Regions from separate parts of the Corynebacterium riegelii genome, predicted to be linked through region 2. Evidence: predicted binding sites of a transcription regulator. Region 2 holds the regulator's gene; each other region holds the start of a gene.
The links. Region 2 encodes LexA, which represses DNA repair genes until DNA is damaged. Its sites were predicted from a motif close to CGAACANNTGTTCG; they were not measured.

Region 1 (4,214 bases), 1.2 Mb from region 2:
GAGAATTCCGGCTGCATCGCCTTCGGCATGTTGATGCCGTGGTCCGTCTTCATGATGTAGGCCACGCCGCCCTTGCCGGACTGGGAGTTCACGCGGATCACAGCCTCGTAGGTACGGCCCACGTCCTTCGGATCCACCGGCAGGTACGGGACCTCCCACACGGTCTCACGCAGCTCCTCCCACGTGACGTCCGTGCTGGAAGCGCCCGGGTGCACCTTCTGGGCCAGGGCGTCCAGGCCCTTGTTAATAGCGTCCTGGTGCGAGCCGGAGAACGCCGTGAACACCAGCTCACCGCCGTAGGGGTGGCGCTCCGGAACGCGCAGCTGGTTGCAGTACTCCACGGTCTGACGGATCTTCTCAATGTCAGAGAAATCAATCTGCGGGTCCACGCCCTGGGTCATCATGTTCAGGCCCAAGGTGACCAGGTCCACGTTGCCGGTGCGCTCACCGTTGCCAAACAGGCAGCCCTCAATACGATCCGCGCCGGCCATGTAGCCCAGCTCCGCCGCCGCGACGCCGGTGCCGCGGTCATTGTGCGGGTGCAGGGACAGGATGATGCTGTCGCGCTTGGCAAAGTTGCGATGCATCCACTCAATAGAATCCGCGTACACATTCGGGGAGATCATCTCCACCGTGGACGGCAGGTTAATAATGATCGGGTTTTCCGGGGTGGCGCCCATGGTCTCTACAACCGCGTCGCACACCTCCAGCGCAAAATCCAGCTCGGTGCCGGTGAAGGACTCCGGCGAGTACTCCCAGCGCCAGTTGGTGTCCGGGTAGTCATCTGCAATGTCACGAATCAGCTCACCAGCATCCGTGGCCAGCTTCTTAATGGAGTCACGATCCTTGCGGAACACCACCTCACGCTGCAGCTTGGACGTGGAGTTGTAGAAGTGCACAATCACGTTCTTCGCGCCAGAGCATGCCTCAAACGTGCGGCGAATCAGGTGCTCACGGGCCTGCACCAGCACCTGGATGGTCACGTCATCCGGGATCATGTTGTTCTCAATGATCTCGCGCACAAAGTCAAAGTCCGTCTGGGATGCGGACGGGAAGCCGACCTCAATCTCCTTGAAGCCCATCTCAACCAGCAGGTTGAACATGCGGCGCTTACGCTCCGGGCTCATCGGGTCAATCAGGGCCTGGTTGCCATCGCGCAGGTCCACCGCGCACCACTGCGGCGCAACCGTGATCTTCTTGTCCGGCCACGTGCGGTCCGGCAGGGTGATGTCCTCAACCTCTTTGGCAAACGGCAGGTAGCGGTCTACCGGCATCTGGGAGCCGCGCTGCTTGTTCCAGCTTGGCTGGCCTTCATTACGAGGGCCGTTCGGGGTGATGATTTCGCGAGGCGCAAAAATTTCGTTGCTCATGTGGGTACTCCTAAATTACGTTTCGTGCGGGTCCACGGCCGGCAAACAGAAACTCCGCGACGGGGTGCCGGCCGTGTTACCTGGCCTGATTCCCGCCGCGGCGTAGAAGGAGAAGCGCCTTTTGCGACATGTGGCGTAGCTTACACCACTTCGCGCGCAGTTGTGTGTTTTACATTCGCAGTGGGGTCGTTCGTCGATGCTGCTCGAACGCCCGTTTGGCATTTTCTTATCGACGGAAAGGGCGTGTGGAATCGGTCGCTATACTGAATGCAACCGCCAGTCTGGCTGGTGAATGTACGTGTGGAAATAGTGGAATACATGCTGGTTTAGCCCTTGCACATAGAACAGTTAGGCGGGTATAATTAGGGGCATAAAACAACGGGAACATAGGGAACACAACACTGGGGGTAGACCGTGGGCGAACCATACTTCCGCACACAGCGACCAGAAGATCCACTAAGCGCAGTCAGCCAACGCTTCCGCGATGGCTACTGGGAGGTCTTCGGTCACTTCGCCACACCTGGGACAAGCATTGCTATTGATGATTTCGATCTGGAAGTAGTCGCCATCAAGCAAGCAACCGGCTGGGGCAAAGGTGAAATAGAGCAAGCGATCTTCTCGCACGCACGCCTGCAACATTTGCCGAAACTACGGGCACTCCAAGCCGAGACCCGTGTGATGGATCTGCAGCACCTGCGTGCCATTGACAATGTTCTTGCTGAACTCGGCCCAGACATCACCGAGGAAGCCTACGGTCAATTTGATGCAATGTTGACGCTCACGTTCACCCCAACACGAGCTGGGCAACTCACCCCACAAACCGCAACGATTACCCGGCGTATCCGGGAAATGATTAAACGGATTGACCCAACGTGCGCCTACAACCCGAAGCGGCGCAAGCAGCGTATCGCCCAAGCACATGCTGCTGATGACACAGTCTCGTTTGAGCAGTCTGCACAGTCCGGGACTGTGAAAACGTTGGTGACGTTAGCGACGAATCCGTTAACTGCACAGGTAGTACGCGAGCATGTGTTGGCTACCGCTCGTGAACACAAAACATCGATGGCAGATGCGATGGTGAAACTACTGTCCGGGGATATCACCCCAACGAAAACCACCCTGCACGTGTTCGTACCAAAAGGTCGTGAAGCTGGTGGGCCAGCCTACGTCCCAGGGGTAGGCGCCTTGACCCCAGAGGCAACCGTGGCACTCGATGACCTCCTAGCATCAGCGAAAATCACCGAAGTCGACATGGAACAAGAACTCCAGGCACACACGGATAGTTACACCCCAACCGAAGCAATGCGACGCGTGGTCTGTGCCCGTCACACCCACTGTGTGTTCCCGGGGTGTACGATGCCTTCGCGGTTATGCCAGTTGGATCACCGCATCGCGTTTAACCAGGGAGGCAAAACCACACCGAGTAACTTGTTTCCGTTGTGCCAGAAGCATCACAATTTGAAAACCGATAAGCGCGGCTTCTACGTCCCGGATCCTGATACCGGTGAAATCTTGTGGTTATTTTCCAACGGCACGTATGAAACCTGCATGCCGGATGGCTTGATTGACTACAACACTCAAGCGGCGGCCCCACGATGGAAGAGCAACCTTGAGCAAGTGTGTGCTCGTCGCAGTACTGTGGCGCAGTTTTACGCCAAAGGCCACAAAATCCTTGATGATTTTGACCACCACCACAACCTGGACCAAGCCGACGCGCAAATCAAAACACTGGAGGAAGAATACGGCCTTCACTTCCTCATCAAGGCGGTACTTCCGGAGCCGTTGCCAAAAGAACCCGATTATTCCGAACCACCCTTCCCAGACCCAGAGTATGACTACGGGTGGCCGGAAAACTACGACCCAGCAGAACTACTCGACACCCGACCCCAATAAGAAAAAGAGGCCATTTTTCCGAAGCGGTGGAGAAGACTCCCCCAACTAGCCAGAAACGTTAACCGGATGCTTGGCTCACCAGAGGGTTTTGCTCCAGGCACGGGTTGTCAACTAAGTCCTAACTTCAGACAGCGGGCGTGGACGTAGGTAGCAAAATTGGAACAATCTGCCCTAATTAAAAGCGTCTTGAGGTCGCAGTTGGCTCCAATGCGGGAGCGAAACGTCAGCTGTGCTGATATAGATTGGTCGATGGCAGCAGGGTTGCACTGTGCTGCCTTCGTTAGCCACTCGTTAGCTAAAAGGTTAGCTAAAAGGAGGTGCTGCAGGTGGGAGAAGAAGGTCAGGCAATTGAAGGACGGGAAATCCTGTTCGCGCTGTGGCGGTCCCTAGAGGAACTTGAGAAGGAAAGAGAAGGGTCAGATCTGATAGATTGCGCCCTCACTTTGCTCGCGCTCCGAGCCGTCCTAGAGCGTACAGATCCGCTGGCATGGAAGAAACTGAGCCATGACAGGGCGGTTGAGCAGGACAGCAAGATTAGATCGCTGAACCTCGCTGTCCTAGGCGCTAAAACTGCCAGAAAAGATAAAAATAACAATGATTGGGCCTCTCCAGACTTAGTGGCCCACTTAGTCTCTGCTGTATCCGATCCTAGGATCGGGGAGACTCCCCAGTCCACAATCTCCTTTGTAGCTGCCTACCAATTCCTCCTCGAAAAGTCTTCCCAATACTTGCAGCCCGACTTCTTAGGCCCCCCTCCACCCGCTTATGTCTGCAACCTCATCGCGGAGTTGCTTCGTCCATGCCAAGGATCGGCTTACGATCCATGTGCTAGATCAGGACAACTGCTACTAGAGCTTGACGGGCACCAGCAAACCGTAGGCCTGCACGGAGAACGCTTACGGCTTTATGGCCAGGAAAACAATCCTAAGCGGTGGCAGCAAGCACATGAGC
Region 2 (4,214 bases):
AGCAAAGCTCAGACCGTCCTCGTTGTGGCGGCGAATGAGCTCCTGGTACGTCGGGGTCGGAGTAGAGCCGGTAGCAAGGCCGAGGACGCAGCCGCGGCGGATGAAAGGCTCAATGATGTCGGCGGCGGCGCGGCCGACTTCCTCCGAGTTGCTACGGATGATGATCTGCATGCTTTTGAGACTACGCGATACGTGTTTCGTCTCTAAAGCCGGCAACGGTGCATAATGTTCATTCGTGGATAACGCGAGTACAAAGACTACGGAGAGTAGCTTCGGCTGGAAACTTCACGGCGACGGCAAACGGGTGCTCCCCGGTGCCGTCGTCGCCCCCGGTGAGCGGCTGAGCTGGCTGCGCACCATCGGCATCGGCATGCAGCACGTGGTGGCCATGTTCGGCGCCACGCTGCTTGTGCCCACCCTCACGGGCTTCCCGGTAAACACCACCCTGCTGTTCTCGGGTCTGGGCACGCTCATCTTCCTCACGTTGACAAAGAACAAGCTGCCAAGCTACCTCGGTTCCTCGTTTGCGTTCATTGCGCCGCTAACGGCGTCCCAGCAATACGGTATGGCCGCACAGCTCGGTGGCGTGCTGGTCACAGGGCTTGCGCTGATAATTGTTGGCTTTATCGTCCAAGCAGCGGGCAAACGCGTTATTGATGCGGTCATGCCACCCGTTGTCACCGGCGCCATTGTGGCGCTCATCGGGCTGAACCTAGCTCCCACTGCCGTTGCAAACGTGGAAGCGCAACCTGGTGTCGCCGGGGTCACCTTGCTCACCATTGTGCTTGTCACCGTGGCTACTCGCGGCATGACGGCGCGTCTGTCCATCCTCATCGGCGTGGTTGTCGGTTGGGTCTTTGCCGCGCTTACCGGGGGATTGGCGGATGACGCGCTGGATACGATCTCTGCGGCGCCGTGGGTTGGCCTGCCGCAGTTCCATACGCCAGAGTTCCACCTTTCGGCCATTCTGGTCACGCTGCCGGTGCTGGTTGTGCTGATTGCGGAAAACGTTGGCCACGTTAAGGCAGTTTCCGAAATGACTGGCAGGGATCTCGATCCGATGCAAGGCAGGGCGCTGATTGGCGACGGTATCGCCACCACCCTCGCCGGCGGCCTCGGCGGCTCCGGTACCACGACCTACGCGGAAAATATTGGCGTGATGGCGGCGACGAAGGTGTACTCCACAGCCGCCTACTGGGTGGCGGCCTGCTTCGCCATTGTTCTTGCGTTCATTCCGAAGTTCGGCGCCATCATCTTCACCATCCCGGTCGGCGTGCTCGGTGGTGCGTGCCTGGTGCTCTACGGACTGATTGGCATGCTGGGTATCCGCATCTGGCAGGACAACCGGGTGGACTTCACTGATCCGGTAAATCTCACTGCCGCCGCAGTTGCGTTGATTGTGGGCATTGGCAACCTCACGCTGCAGGCGGGTCCGGTGGCGCTGGAGGGTATTGCGCTCGGCTCCGTCGGTGTCATCATCGTGTACCCGGTTATGCGCTGGTGCTACAACACGGTGGGCGAGGGGCGCTACCGCTTAGGCTTCCCAACGAAAAAGCGGGAGCCGGCCAACGTGGCCGACCCCCACACATTCGGGTAGGAGCGAAGCATCAGCGAAAGATCTAGGCTTCGTCCAAGTTCTGGGCAATAAGGGCGGCAATGGCGTCAACTGCCGCGGCATTGTTTGACGTAACCGTGACTTCATCACCAAATTCCGCGCCCATAGCCATGATCATCAGCGAGGACGCGGCGTCAGTCACGTCCTCATCGTCGCCCCCGATCAGGGTGAGAATAATATCGTCATCATATTCGCTGGCAGCGTCAGCGATGACAGTGGCGGGGCGGGCGTGAAGGCCCACTGTGGAGCCCACCTTCACGGTCTTTGAAGCCATGGGGTCAAGTCCTTTCGTTGTCTCTAGCTACTCAATACTAGAGTCAACCGGCAACCTAGAGTGCACGGAACACGGAAACGACCAAGCCCATGATCTCCGCATCATCGCCCTTAATGGGGGAGAATGCGTCATTTCGCGGCAGAAGCCAAACACCCGAAGAATCCTTGTGGAACACCTTCGCGGTTGCCTCACCGTCGATGAGCGCGGCAACGATCTGACCTTCTTCAGCTACCGGCTGGGAGCGAACCACAAGCCAGTCGCCGTCCAAGATCGCCGCATCCACCATGGAATCACCAACGACCTTGAGCATAAACAGCTCACCATCGCCCAGCAGCTCCTCCGGAAGGGGGTAATAGGTTTCTACATTCTCCTCAGCCAGGATGGGGGCGCCTGCGGCGATCTGGCCGACAACCGGAATAAAGCGCGCGTTGGACGCGTCTTCAGGGGCATCCTGGGCAGCCGGGGCTGCGGCCTTCTTACGGGCAGCTGGAGCGCCCGGCAGGTGGCGTAGGTCCACTGCACGCGGCTTGTTGGGATCGCGCCTCAAGAATCCCTTCTTCTCTAGCTCTTTGAGCTGGTACGCCACAGAAGAAGTGGACTGCAGGCCTGCTGCATCGCCGATCTCGCGGATGCTTGGCGGGTAACCGCGCAGTACAACCGCGTCCTGAATGACTTGGAGGATTCGGCGCTGGCGGTCGCTCAGCTTGCTCATGTCCAGGCTGTTTGGGTCTGTCTTCTTTCGTGCCACGTTCTGTGCTCCTTTGGTGCTTGTCTGTCCGTATAGCTCAATTGTCAAGGTCCTAGCAAAGGTCCTAGCCAAGGTCCTAGTTGTGAAACTACCACGTTAGGCAAGTCTGTTCGATATTTTGCGAAAAATCTGGACACGCGTTCGAACACCTGCTATAAATCGAACATGTACTCGTTCGAACGTATGGGCGCAGCCAGCTAAGGCGTGTGTCTTGCGTTCCTACGATGAAGCCAAACATAATCACAAGGAGACAAAACTATGACCACGATCATTCGCAATACCCACCCACGTACCTCTGTAGCTTCCGAGGTCTGGGATCTTTCCCCTGTGGAAGGCCGCCGGGTTTCTACCAGCTCCATCCGCCAACTGCGTGCAGAAAACGCTCCTGCACGGGTGGTTCAAGAGACTGCTGTAGATGGATTCGAACCTGGGCACGAACGTAGAGAAAGCCTCTTTGTTGGGGTGGTGATGGCTGCGGCGCTACTGATTGGCTCACTGTTCGGTGGGGCGTTCGGTGGTGGTGAAGAACCGACTACCGCAGAGATCGCGCAGCTTTCACCTGTTGTGGCGCGTTAGTCTCAATCTGCCTTAGGGCTTTGTCAGGCAGGGCTAGACTTAGATCTTGTGTTTTGCCCTTTTTGCCACAACGCGCATTCTCGTGTCACCGACTCCCGCACAGTAGAGGCCGGTGCAGCCATTCGCAGGCGCCGTGAGTGCACAGAATGCGGGGGACGTTTCACCACCGTTGAAAAGGCCGTGCTGATGGTGGTCAAGCGAAACGGGGTGAGCGAGCCATTTGACCGCGACAAACTCATTGTCGGTGTGCGCCGCGCCTGCCAGGGCCGCGACGTGTCAGATGATGCGCTCAAGCGCCTCGCGCAGCAGGTGGAGGAGACCGTGCGCGCGCAAGGCAGCTCACAGGTGCCCGCCAACCAGATCGGCTTGGCAGTGCTTGAGCCCTTGCGCGCTTTAGACGAGGTGGCCTACCTCCGCTTCGCCTCGGTCTACAAGTCCTTCGAAAGCGCCGACGACTTTGAGTCAGAGATCCGTCTCATGCGCCGCAGAGACCGCGAAGACTTCTAGCACAGTACCTCTAGCGCCCTACCTCTAACGCAACGCGTCAGTCATCTTCTCAATTCGGCGCTGGCTCACCGGCTGCGGTGTGCCCAAACGCTGTGCGAAGATGCTGACTCGAAGCTCCTCAATCCGCCAGAGAATGTCCTTGTAGGCTTTCGACTTTTTCCGGTTCGCCGGAAGCGTTGCCATCTTCTGGGCAAGGTAACGCTTTGCGTCATCAATCACCATCTGGCGATCCGCGTCCCGGTCCGGATCCAAACTCATATCTTCAAGCCGAATCCACATCGCCTCGATGTATCGCGGCAAGTGCTGCAAGTGGCCAGCGCCATGCAGGGTAATCGCGTGCTTTGGCAGGTAGAAGTCCAGCTGACTGCGCATATCATTAATCGCCGGGCCCTCCCATTTGGCAAGCTCTGCGCGCATATTGGCAAAGTCCGCAAGACCGGGTGCAATGCCGACAACGATGCGGCGAACCTCGCCGGCTACCTTCGGCTTAATCT
Region 3 (4,214 bases), 1.0 Mb from region 2:
ATCCTCTGGCATTTGGTGGGGGAGAGGGGTTCTGGGGGTTCTGGGGGTTAGCGCCGGGCAAAAGAAAAGCAGCCACGTCTCGCTTGGCGAGTGACTGCTAAAAACTTGCCTGTTGGCTAGCTTTGTTGGCTAGCTCTTGGCCAGCACTTGGCTTGTGCCGAATTAGAACGGCAGCTGCAGGCCCGGAACCAGGCCGGAGTTAACAACGAATGCGATCAGAGCCAGCAGAGCAGCGGTGATGCCGGTGCCCAGCAGGATGTCAGCGGTGGTGCCCGGTGCCCAGCCCTGAGCAGCGTCGGACTTCAGGGAGGAGATGAGCGGCTTCAGAGCCTTCTCGCGCTCTTCCGGGGTGTCCTTCTCTGCAGCCTTCTTCACCAGGCCGGTGAGCTCATCAGACTTCTTGTTCGCGTAGTCGATTGCATCCTGGTCCGAGAGCTCGGAAGACTTCTTCTTGGTCTCGCCGTCCTTGGAGGAGCCGCCCTTGTCACCCTCCTTGTCCTGCTGCTGGGAGGAGCCCTGGTTCTCGTTGGAGGAGCCGCCCTTGTTGTCCTCAGCGAAAGCCGGGGTAGCAACGAGGGACAGAGCGGTAGCTGCAGCAACTGCTGCGGTGGTGATGCGCTTCATGTGAAGTTCCTTTCGGAGGGGATTAAACACGGAAATAAACAGTGACAGCCATCCCAACAAAGGGATTTGAAGGGGAAGCTATTTGGTCTATCGAAGCACTTATCCATTCCGTTACAACATGTTTTGACCAGCAAAATCACGCTAAAGATTATTCGCTTTGCCGTGTCGATCCTCTCCCGACCCGAGGCTTCCCGTCATAGGGCAAATCCCGGTGATAGTTGACTCATCGGTGAGCCAAGCCCCGGTCGACGTTTCCGCATAGTCGGGAGAGTCTTCCGCAACCCTTTTGGAAAAATGGGCTGTTTTTTGGTTTGGATCGGGCCACCTGGATTCTCTTACTCGGGTCGGGTGTCAACCAGTTCTTCTGGGTCGTAGTCTTCCACCCATCCGTAGGCATCTTCTGGATCCGGGAAGGGTGGTTCGGAAAAATCGGGTTCTTTTGGCAACGGCTCCGGCAACACCGCCTTGATCGGGAAAATCAGTCCGTATTCTTCCTCCAAGGCTGCGATCTGGGCGTCGGCCTGTTCAAGGTTGTGGTGGTGGTCAAAATCGTCCAGTATTTTGTGGCCCTTGGCGTAGAACTGCGCCACTCGGCTGCGACGAGCACACACTTGCTCAAGGTTGCTCTTCCACCGTGGTGCCGCGGCGTGCGTGTTGTGTGCGATCAGACTGTCTGGGGTGCAGGTTTCATACGTGCCGTTTGTAAACAGCCACAAGATTTCACCCGTATCCGGATCCGGGACGTAGAAACCACGTTTATCGGTTTTCAGGTTGTGGTGCTTTTGACACAACGGGAACAGGTTTCCCGGTGTGGTTTTGCCACCCTGGCCAAACGGGATCCGGTGATCCAACTGGCACCTCAATGACGGCACACTACATCCCGGGAACACACAATGCGTGTGGCGTGCGCAGACGACCCGTCGCATTGCTTCGGTTGGGGTGTAGCTATCCGTATGTGCTTGAAGTTCCGCCTCCATATCCACTTCGGTGACCTTCGCTGACGCCAGCAGGTCGTCTAATGCTGCGGTGGCTTCTGGGGTTAAGGCGCCTACACCTGGTACGTACGCTGGCCCACCAGCTTTACGACCCTTCGGCACAAACACATGCAAGGTCGTCTTCGTTGGGGTGATTTCCCCGCTAAGGAGTTTGACCATTGCATCTGCCATGGAGGTTTTGTGTTCACGTGCAGTCGCTAACACGTGCTCGCGCACGACCTGTGCCGTCAACGGGTTGGTCGCCAACGTGACCAGTGTTTTGACCGTGCCGGACTGTGTAGACACCTCAAAGGTCACTGTGTCATCAGCCGCATGTGCCTGCGCCACTCGCTGTTGGCGCCTTTTTGGTTGGTAGGCGCAGGTTGGGTCGATGCGTTTGATCATCTCCCGGATACGTCGGGTAATCGTGGTGGTTTGTGGAGTGTGTTGCCCAGGCCGGGTTGGGGTAAACGTAGTAGTCAACATCTCATCAAAATCGGCATACGCCTCATCGGTAATCTCTGGCCCAAGTTCGGCAAGCACGGTATCGATGGCACGCAAATGCTGCAGATCCATCACACGCGTCTTGGCCTGGAGTGCTCGTAGTTTCGGTAAGTGCTGTAGGCGTGCATGGGAGAAGATCGCTTGCTCAACCGAGCCTTTAGTCCAGCCGGTTGCTTCCCTCATGGCCACTACTTCCAGGTCGACGTCATCAACACTTGCCCCAGGTATGGCGAAGTGACCGAAGGCATTCCAGTAAATATCACGAATACCTTGACTAAACATGCTCAGTGGATCTTCTGGTCGCTGTGTGCGGAAGTATGGTTCGCCCACGGTCTACCCCCAGTGTTGTGTTCCCTGTTTTCCCGTTGTTTTGTTACCCTAATTATACCCGCTGAACTGTTCTATGCGCAAGGGCTAAACCAGCATTTATTGCACTATTTCCGTATGCACATTCACCACACATGCTGGCGGTTGCATTCAGTATAGACGGCCACCCCTACACGCCCTGTCCGTCGATAAGAAAATGCCAAACGGGCGTTCGAACAGCGCTCTACATTTCACCTGTAGAGCAAAAACCCGCGCACTCCCGAGGGGGAAGTGAGCGGGTTATAAGCGCTTAGACGGTGAGCTTAGAACTGCACGCCCGGGATCAGGCCCTGCTGTGCCGCGAACGCACCGCCACCGATCAGAGCAAGCAAGAACGCGACGATGCCGGTGCCCCAGATCAGATCATGGGTGGTGCCGATCTTCCAGTCGCGTGCCGTATCGTTCTTGATTGAGGAACTGACGTCATTCTTGATCTGGCCACTGTTCGAAGAATTGACGTAAGGCTGGGAGAAACCCGTGCCCTTTTGCTTCTCTTCCTTCTCGATGGCCTTACGGTGATGCTCGTCTACTTCGGCTTGGGTGATTTCAGATGAGCTCTTCGTCGAGGAATTCTTATCCTCGGCAGCCTGTGCGGGCATCGCAATGAGGGATAGGGCAGTAACAGTTGCGAGGGATGCGACAGTAAAACGCTTCATGGGGATCTCCTTCAAGTGAACGTTGGAAGCTCTCAACGGTCTGTGACCCACAACATAAATGCGGGTCCACGACCTCGCAACAGATACGAACCCAAGCGGAGTACCAAGAGAAGCAAAAACCCGCCCACCCCAAGCTGGGAAGTGAGCGGGTTAGAAACAGTCAAAATGTCTGCTTAGAGCTGAACGCCCGGGATCAAGCCCTGGTAAGCAGCGGCACCGCCGATCAGAGCGAGCAGGAGAGCGGTGATGCCCGTGCCGAGGAGGATATCGAAGGTGGTACCGACCTTGTAGCCGTTGGCAGCGTCATTGCGCAGAGAACTGTCGAGTGCGGAGGTGTCGTCACCCTCCTTGTAGTTCTTCAGAATGCTCCTCATGGAAGGGGTGAGACCAGTGCCTTTGTTGATACGATCCTTGACAATGCCACCCCAGATGTAACCGATAGCGTACTCGTCAGAAATCTCCGAAGACTTCTTCTCAGCAGCCTGAGCAGGCATTGCAACGAGGGACAGAGCGGTAGCGGCGGCGATGGAAGCAGCGGTGAAACGCTTCATGACAAAACTCCTTGAGGTGAACGTATGGGAACCTGTCAGCGAACTGACCCCACACAACTTAAACTCTCAAATATTTCCGCGCAACCAATAGATTCACACAACCAAACCCCACTAAAACACCCAGTTCACCAGCACAACGTAGAGGAAGGTGCCGGTGAAGATGGAGAGTGCGAGGGAGCGTCGATAAGCATGAAGCCCCAGAGTGACCACTGTGGCGATGAGGGAGGCCACGACGCCGCCGGGCGCATCGGTGGCTCCGGCGATGGAGTAGACCACGAGTACGGTCATCACGCTGACGGGCATGATCACGCCGAGAAACTCCAGGAGGGGGCTGCCGCGCAGGAGGCGTCGGAAAAGGAAGGGAGCGGCGCGCAGAGCGACCGTGACAACAGCCACGGGGAGCAGCACCGCCCACACCATGGCCAGGGTTACACCGGTAGGAAGACCCATTAGATTGTGTGGGTCAGTGTGGCGTCCAGACGCGGACGCCAAAAGCGCACCAGCATGAGGACGAACATGGCGGTCAGAGCAACAATCAA
Region 4 (4,214 bases), 730 kb from region 2:
CACTGAAGACCCTGCCAATTGGTGAGGTTTTGGAAAATGTTGATTGGTCCAAGGTTGAAGCGGACTTTAACGATGCGCAGATGCGCGAGGATCTGAAGGCGAAGATTCCGAACCGGGGTTTCAGCGAGTATTTCGGTTTGATTGGTGATTTCATTGCTGACCCAATCAAGGCGGTACTAAAAGTCATGGGCTTCGAGGAGGCTGGTTTCAAGGGGATCCTGGAACTGGTTGCAAAGAACCTCGAGGTCAAGAACGTTGACAAGGCATTCTCCGAGGCGTTGGAGAAGGCGGACGTTGATACGCAGGCAGTATTGAAGGAGGCCCTGGAGGCTTCCGGCCTGGATATCAAGGCAGTGCTGAAGAACCTCATGAGCCAGCCTGCGGTGAAGGCTGAGCTGAAGAAGCAGACGGACAAGATCGACTTTGGCAAGGCGCTGAAGGACGCGTTGGAGAAGTCCGGCATCGAACTCAACGTGGAAACGATCCTTGGGTTCAAGACTTCCGAGGTGTCCCTCGCTGCACAGGACGCGTTTGACGCGGTTGGTCCGCAGGTGCTGGCACCGATCGTCACTATGAACGATGCATTCACCGCGTGCTCTGTTCACTCTGATCAGGTGAAGAAGAAGCCGTCTGGTTCCACCGTTGGTTCCTCGGGACGCAAGCAGGGCAGCTCGGAGGATCACGTGAAGGGGTCGGTTGCCTCCGGATCTTCGCTGGACATGACTGGGCTGACCGTGGTGGGCATCCTGGGCGTTATTGCGACGCTGCTTGCCACGGGTGTTGCTGGCTTTGCGGCTCGCCCGATCATTGAGAACTTCATGAAGTAGTTCGGATGGCCGGTGTTTCCGGTCGAACCAATGCGGTCTAGCAGGACAGGTCTAATAGTGCAGGTCTAATAGTGCACGAAGCCTGCTAGGCCACATTGTTTTTCGCCTAAAACGGAGCGTCTGAAATCTCGACCGCGCCCCTCCAAAAAATCGCCTGTTTTTTGTTCTTGAACCTGACTTGGGTCACCGTCGGTCGTTGAATCTCACCTCGACATTGTGGCCTCTGGGTTTTGGGCTTGTGGTTGGCGAAAGTTCGGCACTCTTTTGACGTCGAGACCTCCTTCGGAAAAACGGGCTGTTTTTTGTTTTTGAACCTGGCCACCTGTTCTCTTACTCGGGTCGGGTATCGACGAGTTCTTCTGGGTCGTAGTTTTCCGACCATCCGTAGGCATCTTCTGGATCGGGGAAGGGTGGTTCACAAAAATCGGGTTCTTTTGGCAACGGCTCCGGAAGCACTGCCTTGATTGGGAAGTGAAGGCTGTATTCTTCCTCTAGTGCTGCGATTTGGGCGTCGGCTTGTTCGAGGTTGTGGTGGTTATCAAAATCGTCCAGTATTTTGTGGCCTTTGGCGTAGAACTGCGCCACTTTATTGCGACGAGCACATACTTGCTCCAGGTTGCTCTTCCACCGTGGGGCAGCGGCATGCGTGTTGTAGCTGATCAGGCTGTCTGGGGTGCAGGTTTCATACGTGCCGTTGGTAAAAATCCACAAGATTTCACCCGTCTCCGGATCCGGGACGTAGAAACCACGTTTATCGGTTTTTAGGTTGTGGTGCTTTTGGCACAGTGGGAACAGGTTTCCTGGTGTGGTTTTGCCACCCTGGCCAAACGGAATCCGGTGATCCAACTGACACCTCAGTGACGGCACGCTACATCCCGGGAACACACAATGCGTGTGACGAGCACACACGACCCGTCGCATTGCTTCGGTTGGGGTGTAGCTATCCGTATGTGCTTGAAGTTCCGCCTCCATATCCACCGTGGTGATTTTCGCTGACGCCAGCAGGTCGTCTAATGCTGCGGTGGCTTCTGGGGTTAAGGCGCCTACACCTGGAACATAGGCTGGCCCACCAACCTCACGACCCTTCGGCACAAACACATGCAGCGTGGTCTTGGTTGGGGTGATCTCCCCGGAAAGTAGTTTCACCATCGCATCGGCCATGGAGGTTTTATGCTCCCGTGCAGTAGCCAACACGTGCTCGCGTACGACCTGTGCCGTCAACGGGTTGGTAGCCAACGTAACCAGTGTTTTGACCGTGCCGGACTGTGCAGACACCTCAAAGATCACCGCATCATCAGCCGCGTGTGCCTGTGTTTTGCGTTGCATGCGCCGCTTTGGTTGGTAGGCGCAGGTTGGGTCAATGCGTTTGATCATCTCCCGGATACGACGAGTAATCGTGGTGGTTTGTGGGGTGTGCTGCCCAGGCCGTGTTGGGGTAAACGTAGTAGTCAACATCTCATCAAAATCGGCATACGCCTCATCAGTGATGTCTGGGCCGAGTTCGGCAAGCACCGTATCGATGGCACGTAAATGCTGCAGATCCATCACACGCGTCTTGGCCTGCAATGAACGCAGCTTCGGTAAGTGCTGTAGACGTGCATGGGAAAAGATCGCTTGCTCAACTGAGCTTTTAGTCCAGCCGGTTGCTTCCCTCATTGACACCACAGTCACGTCGAAGTCATCAATATCAACACTTGCCCCGGGTGTGGCGAAGTGACCGAAGGCATTCCAGTAAATATCGCGAATGCCTTGACTAAACGTGCTCAGTGGATCTTCTGGTCGCTGTGTGCGGAAGTATGGTTCGCCCACGGTCTACCCCCAGTGTTGTGTTCCCTGTTTTCCCGTTGTTTTGTATCCCTAACTATACCCGCCTAACTGTTCTATGCGCAAGGGGTAAACCAGCATTTATTGCACTATGTCCGCATGCACATTCACAACACAGGCTGGCGGTTGCATTCAGTATATCGACCGATTCCACACGCCCTTTTCGTCGATAAGAAAATGTCAAACAACCGTTCGAATGGCGGTTCATGTTTCCGGCTTTGCTAGCAGGGGGTCCCCATGCGCAGGATCTTGGCAGGGAACAATAATGTGGCATACAGCTCACTATCGCTATAGTGTGGGCCACAACACGTTCGTGAGTTTCTGTGAGATGTAAAGGAGTCCTCCTGTGACCGTTTACCCCAACCCTGGAACCCCGGAATCGAATGTCAAGTTCCGCAAGCGCTATGAAAACTACATCGGCGGCGACTGGGTCGCTCCGGTCGCGGGGGAATACTTTGACAATGTCACCCCTGTGACTGGTGAAGTGTTTTGCCAGGTCGCACGCGGCCGCGAAGCGGACATCAACCTTGCTATTGACGCAGCGAAGAAGGCCGCGCCCAAATGGGGTGTGACCAGCGTGCAGGAGCGCTCGCTGGTGCTGCTGAGGATCGCTGACCGGATGGAGGAGCACCTCGAAGAGATTGCGGTGGCGGAGACCTGGGAGAACGGCAAGGCGGTTCGTGAAACCCTCGCCGCGGATATCCCGTTGGCCATCGACCACTTCCGCTACTACGCAGGTGCGCTCCGCGCGCAGGAAGGTCGACTGAGTCAGATTGATGACGACACGGTGGCGTACCACTTCCACGAGCCGCTTGGTGTGGTGGGCCAGATCATCCCGTGGAACTTCCCGCTGCTGATGGCCGCATGGAAGATCGCCCCGGCACTGGCGGCTGGCAACGCGATTGTGTTGAAGCCTGCAGAGCAAACGCCGGCGTCCATCCTGTACTTGATGGATCTTGTGGGAGACCTGATCCCGCCGGGCGTGTTGAACATTGTCAACGGTTACGGCGATGAGGCGGGCGCGGCACTGTCCGGCTCGGATCGGATTAACAAGATCGCGTTCACCGGCTCCACCGAGGTTGGCAAGATCATTAACAAGGCTGCGGCTGACAAGATTATCCCGGTCACGCTGGAGCTTGGTGGCAAGTCGCCTTCCCTGTACTTCGCGGACGTCATGGACCGCGATGATGACTTTAGGAACAAGGCCATCGAAGGTTTCGCCATGTTCGCACTCAACCAGGGTGAGGTGTGCACCTGCCCTTCGCGTGCGTTGGTGCATGAGTCCATTGCGGACGAGTTCCTGGAGCTGGGCGTTGAGCGCGTCAAGCGCATCAAGACCGGCAACCCGTTGGACACGGATGTGATGATGGGTGCACAGGCTTCCCAGGAGCAGATGGACAAGATTAAGTCCTACCTTGAGCTTGGCCCGAAGGAGGGTGCTGAGGTGCTCATTGGTGGTGGGGTGAACACGATCCCGGGCCTGGAGAACGGTCTGTACATTGAGCCGACAGTGTTTAAGGGCACCAATGACATGCGCGTGTTCCAGGAGGAGATCTTTGGCCC

Region 1: the regulator LexA is predicted to act here: its motif matches at 1,575-1,588, upstream of AK829_RS09185 (HNH endonuclease signature motif containing protein).
Region 3: the regulator LexA is predicted to act here: its motif matches at 2,630-2,643, upstream of AK829_RS09950 (HNH endonuclease signature motif containing protein).
Region 4: the regulator LexA is predicted to act here: its motif matches at 2,833-2,846, upstream of AK829_RS11210 (HNH endonuclease signature motif containing protein).

Annotation. Positions count from the first base shown of each region.
Region 1 is NZ_CP012342.1:1,890,859-1,895,072, reverse strand. Features, by position in the region: gene leuA (2-isopropylmalate synthase) at 1-1,370, opposite strand, end outside; gene AK829_RS09185 (HNH endonuclease signature motif containing protein) at 1,785-3,263, shown strand; gene AK829_RS09180 (N-6 DNA methylase) at 3,590-4,214, shown strand, end outside.
Region 2 is NZ_CP012342.1:528,318-532,531, forward strand. Features, by position in the region: gene nagB (glucosamine-6-phosphate deaminase) at 1-171, opposite strand, end outside; gene AK829_RS02525 (uracil-xanthine permease family protein) at 236-1,597, shown strand; gene AK829_RS02530 (HPr family phosphocarrier protein) at 1,620-1,889, opposite strand; gene lexA (transcriptional repressor LexA) at 1,945-2,601, opposite strand; gene AK829_RS02540 (hypothetical protein) at 2,896-3,213, shown strand; gene nrdR (transcriptional regulator NrdR) at 3,262-3,720, shown strand; gene hrpA (ATP-dependent RNA helicase HrpA) at 3,745-4,214, opposite strand, start outside.
Region 3 is NZ_CP012342.1:2,065,400-2,069,613, reverse strand. Features, by position in the region: gene AK829_RS09955 (hypothetical protein) at 163-624, opposite strand; gene AK829_RS09950 (HNH endonuclease signature motif containing protein) at 960-2,432, opposite strand; gene AK829_RS09945 (hypothetical protein) at 2,732-3,124, opposite strand; gene AK829_RS09940 (hypothetical protein) at 3,298-3,675, opposite strand; gene AK829_RS09935 (branched-chain amino acid transporter permease) at 3,787-4,125, opposite strand; gene AK829_RS09930 (AzlC family ABC transporter permease) at 4,125-4,214, opposite strand, start outside.
Region 4 is NZ_CP012342.1:2,362,133-2,366,346, forward strand. Features, by position in the region: gene AK829_RS11205 (thioredoxin domain-containing protein) at 1-827, shown strand, start outside; gene AK829_RS11210 (HNH endonuclease signature motif containing protein) at 1,158-2,636, opposite strand; gene exaC (acetaldehyde dehydrogenase ExaC) at 2,998-4,214, shown strand, end outside.